2 regions of the Desulfocurvibacter africanus subsp. africanus DSM 2603 genome follow, and region 2 is predicted to be linked to the other one. Evidence: riboswitches for the same ligand, from Rfam matches in the RefSeq annotation. Region 2 holds a riboswitch; the other holds the start of a gene.

Region 1 (2,445 bases), on a different contig from region 2:
GCGCCTGGACGTGCCCTACGAGAACCAGCCTCTGTGGTGGATGCAGGCCCAGGACTGGCAGGGCAAGGATATCCTGGTGCCCACGCAGTTCGTGTTTCTGTTCTGCAACCTGGACGAGCAGGGCTTCTTCGGCGGTCTGGGCTCTACGGGCCTGGCTTCGGGCAACACGCAAACCGAGGCGCGGTTCTCGGCGCTGTTGGAATGCGTGGAGCGCGACGCCGAGGGCGTGGCCCTGTACCGGCCCGAGGACTGTTTCCTGCTGACCGCCGACGACCCGCAGCTCAAAGCGCTCCTGGACGGCTACGCGGCCAAGGGCGTGCACCCGGTCTTCCAGGACGTGACCACGGAGTTCGGCATTCCCTGTCTGCGCGCTTTCGTGGTCAGCGAGGACGGCGCGGTGGCCAAGGGCACGGCCGCTCACCTGGACGGACGCAAGGCGCTCGTCTCGGCCCTGACCGAGGTGGCCTATCCCTACCCCGAGAGCCCGGCCAGCAGGCCCGCGCCCGAGGATCTGCCCACCCGGCGCTACGAGGACCTGCCCAACTTCGCCAGCGGCGATTACGGCCGCGACCTGGCCCGGCTGGAAGAGGTCCTGGCGGCCAACGGCTACGAGCCCATCTACCTAGACCTGACGCGCCAGGACGTGGGCCTGCCCGTGGCCAAGGCAATAGTGCCCGGTCTGGAGCTTACCGCCGACCTGGAGAGCTTCTCGCGCGTGAGTCCGAGGTTGTGGGCCAGATATCTGCGCGCGGTGGGATAAAGGCAGAACTGGAGAGGGGCGCTGCCCCTCTCCAGACCTCTCCCCGCCAGGGCGTAACGACGCCCTGGACCCCGTATTTCGGGGCTGCCGGATGACAATAGTGCAGGACAGCGCTATTGGACGTCGCCACCTTGGGCGACGCCCGCAGGGCGAGGGCCAGGACAGCCCGAGTCAACCGGCAGCCTCGGGAAAATCGCAATACTGGGGCATGGGCAACGGCTCACAGCCGCCCGTTGCCTCGCGCCATCCGGCGTGCTACACGGCTGCCTTCGGCGGGTATCGCTCGCCGTTTCAGGTCATTGAATAGACTTTTGTTGCATCCGAATGGGGTGTCCCGCCCGAAGCGGGACTGAGATCACACCCATGGAACCTGACGCAGTTCGGACTGCCGTAGGGATTTCGGATCGCCGGACGCACTGGCCTCGCCAGCGCTCCTCCGCATTCCTCCATCCTTATCCGCCAGTCCATGCTGCCGTAACCTGCCGCCGAGCGCGGCAAGGAGAACGCATCATGGCAAACACCGTCGAAGGCAGATCGCCCGGCTATTCCGGCATCGGCCTGTTCCTGCTCTGGTTCGGCGCGGCCGTGTCCGTGGCCGAACTGCTCACGGGCGGCTACCTGGCCGACCTGGGCCTAGTCAAGGGCATGTGGGCCAACGTCGTCGGTCACCTTATCGGTACCGCGCTATTGGTCCTGGCCGGCCTCATGGGCTACCGCCAACGCCTGCCGGCCATCATGTCCTTCCGCCGATCCCTGGGCCGCCAGGGCTCCTGGCTCGTGTCGCTGCTCAACGTGCTGCAGCTCGTGGGCTGGACCGCCGTCATGGTCCAGCAGGGCGGCCAGGCCGTTGACGCCTTGCTGCGCCACCTGTGGGGCGTGGGCGACGTGGCCCTGGCTACCTGCGGGCTGGGCCTGCTGGTGGGCCTGTGGGCCGTGGCCGAAGCCTGGGGCGTGCGCATCCTGAACATGGTCGCCGTGGTCCTGCTGTTCGGCCTGACCCTGGTACTGGGCACGGTGGTCCTTGGTCAGCCCGTCGGGGCCGGCGCAGCGAAAGCCGAGGCGACTTTCGGGCTCGGGCTGGAACTGGCCGTGATCATGCCTCTGTCCTGGTTCCCACTCATCGCCGACTACACGAGCCGCGCCCGCTCGGCCACGGCCGCCTGGCTGGCACCGTTCCTCGGCTACTTCCTAGGCAGCACGGCCATGTACGCCATGGGTCTGTTCGGCGCGCTGGCCACGGGCTCGGCCGATCCCACGGGCATGCTGCTGGCCGCCGGCCTGGGCGTCACGGCCCTGCTGGTCATGTCCCTGTCCACCGTGACCACGACCTTCATGGACGTCTATTCGGCGGCCGTTTCCTGGCAGAACGTCTTCCCCAAGGCCTCGCGCCGCGTAGTCTCGGTGGCCGTCACCCTGATCGGCACACTGCTGGCGGTCGCGCTCTCCAGCGAGCTGTACATGGACTTCCTGTTCCTCATCGGCTCGGTCTTCGCGCCCCTGGCCGCCGTGGTGCTCACGGATTACTGGCTGCTGCGCGAGGACAGGCGCGAACAGTCTTGGGACCCCGCGGCCTGGGTCTCTCTCGCGGGCGGCTTCGCCTTCCACAGGCTGGCCGGAGGGCTTGACCTGCCCATGGGCGCGACTTTGGGTTGTATTTTGTTCACCGCCATACTGCACTTGATCGT
Region 2 (2,445 bases):
GTTCGCGAAGCGCCTTGGTCATGGACGGGCCTCCTTAGTCCGGGAAGTAGAGCACGGCGTAAATCTCCGCCGGCTCGTCGCCGTGACAGCCAACCCAGTGCGGCACCACGGAATTGAGATAGATGGAATCGCCGGCCTCCAGCACGTAGGTCTGCCTGGCGTAGACGACCTCGAGCTTGCCCTTGTGCACCACGATGAACTCCTCGCCTTCGTGGCTGGACAGGCTCTTGTCCGCGGCGGACTCGGGCAGGATCTCGATGAAGAAAGGCTCCATGTGCCGATCGGCCTTGCCCTTGCCCAGGGAGTAGAAGCGCAGGGCCTCGCCATGACGCGGGGTGTGCATTGCCAGCCCCTGCTTGCGCTGGTCCTTGCGCACGACGAGCGGGTCGGTGCTGCCGGCGTCGTCCATGAAGGTGCCGAGGCGCAGGCCTAGAGCGCGCGTTACCTTGAGTAGCGGGCCGAGGGAGGGGTAGAGGTCCTGCTCCTCCAGCGCGTTGATAATGTCCAGGGACAGCCCGGACCTTTGCGCCAGCTCATCGCGGCTCAAGTTCTTGCGTTCGCGATACGTGCGGATGCGCGCGCCAAGCTTCTCGCTCTTCATGCCTGCCTCCGGCCAAGAATTGGGTTGGTGTGGAAAGGAAAAAGTTGGGACGATGAAAGATCGGGTCGTCAGTACTACAAATTCGAACATTTTCCAAGCCGAATACGCGGCAGGTCGCGGCGGGGCAGGCCAAGCCGGTCGTGTCTCTTGCTGCAAGTCTTCCGCCCTTGCCAGGATCAGCCAAGTGGAATACTGAAGCCGAATCCGATTGGGGTGCCCCGTTCCAAGTGGGACGGGGCTGAGATCATACCCATGGAACCTGACGCAGGTCGTGCTGCCGTAGGGAATCGGAGAGCCGAACATTTCGGCCCGTCCTCCGCTACGTTGCCATTCGCATCATGACTATCCCCTGTCAGGCCGATCTCGCCCCGAGGAGAGAGCGTAACCACAAGCCTGGAGGAATTGTCGTGGCCCTCGACGAAGTCATCATCACCGAAGCGATCGCCAGCGAGTACTTTCGCAAGTTCAAGGAGAGCCTTTCGCTCGACGTAGCCATTGTCGGCGGCGGCCCCTCCGGCATGACCGCGGCGCGCAAGCTGGCCCAGGCCGGCTGCAACGTCGCACTGTTCGAGCGCAAGCTGTCGCTCGGCGGCGGCATGTGGGGCGGAGGCATGACCTGGAACATGATCGTGGTTCAGACGGAGAGCAAGCACCTGCTCGAAGAAGTCGGCGTGCCCCTGAAGGAGTACAAGCCCGGCTACTGGGTGGCCGACGCGGTCACCGCCACGACCGCCCTGGCCTCCGCCGCCTGCCTGGCCGGGGCCAAGGTCTTCAACTGCATGAGCGTGGAGGATGTGGTCCTGCGCGAGAGCAATGGAGTTAAGCGCGTCACCGGCTTGGTCATCAACTCCTCGCCCGTGGAGATCGCCGGCCTGCACGTGGATCCCGTGACCATCGCCAGCACCCATGTCATCGAAGCCACGGGCCATGCCGTGGAGGTTCTCAAGAAGCTCGTGCGCAAGAACAGCGTGCGGCTGACGACAGCCTCCGGGGGCATCGAAGGCGAGCAATCCCTGTGGGCCGAGGTGGCCGAGGCGCACACCGTGGACAATACGCGGGAGGTCTTTCCGGGAATCTGGGTGGCGGGCATGGCCGCAAACGCGACGTTCGGGTCCTACCGCATGGGACCCATCTTCGGCGGCATGCTCCTGTCGGGGGAAAAGGTCGCCGCCGAGATCCTCGCCCGCTTGAGGGCAGGGTAGGCCCATGCCCGCGCGTCTCGACCTGCGCCTTTATCTGGTCACCGATCCCGCGGGCTGCATGGGCCGGGATCTCGCTTGGGTTGTGGCCGAAGCGCTGGCCGGGGGCGTCACAATGGTGCAGTTGCGCGAGAAGCAGGCCACGACCCGTGAGTTCCTGGAGCGCGCGTGGCGCATAAAGCCGATCTGCGACGCCGCCGGGGCGCCGCTCATCATCAACGATCGGGTCGATGTGGCCCTGGCGGTCGGCGCGGCCGGCGTGCACCTCGGCAGGCAGGACATGCCCTACGCCGATGCGCGGCGGCTGCTCGGCCCCCGGGCGATCATCGGCCTGACGGTGCACGACATGGCCGAACTCGAAGAAGCCAAAGCCACGGACGCCGACTACTTCGGGCTTGGACCGGTTTTCCCGACGCGCACCAAGCCCGACGCGCCCGCGCCTTGGGACATGGACGAATACGCCAGGGCCAGCGTCCTGGCCGGACGGCCCGTGGTAGCCATCGGCGGCATAGGACCGCATAACGCGCGGATCGTGCTCGCGGCCGGGGCGCACGGGTTGGCCGTTTCATCGGCCATCTGTTCGGCGGATTCTCCCAAATGGGCCGCGATGGAGCTTGCAGCTCTCCATGCCCGTCTCTGGCCGAG

Evidence for each region. A riboswitch is a leader RNA that binds a small molecule or an ion and turns the genes downstream of it on or off. The one in region 2 is predicted to bind thiamine pyrophosphate.
Region 1: linked by a shared signal. The riboswitch ahead of cytX (putative hydroxymethylpyrimidine transporter CytX) and the one ahead of H585_RS0115745 (sulfide-dependent adenosine diphosphate thiazole synthase) in region 2 are both predicted to bind thiamine pyrophosphate.

The regions. Positions count from the first base shown of each region.
Region 1 is NZ_AULZ01000001.1:243,490-245,934, forward strand. It holds gene H585_RS0101080 (YcaO-like family protein) at 1-760, shown strand, start outside; TPP riboswitch at 1,076-1,175, shown strand; gene cytX (putative hydroxymethylpyrimidine transporter CytX) at 1,271-2,445, shown strand, end outside.
Region 2 is NZ_AULZ01000026.1:12,352-14,796, forward strand. It holds gene H585_RS0115735 (AMP-binding protein) at 1-22, opposite strand, end outside; gene H585_RS0115740 (cupin domain-containing protein) at 35-601, opposite strand; TPP riboswitch at 801-904, shown strand; gene H585_RS0115745 (sulfide-dependent adenosine diphosphate thiazole synthase) at 1,009-1,803, shown strand; gene thiE (thiamine phosphate synthase) at 1,808-2,445, shown strand, end outside.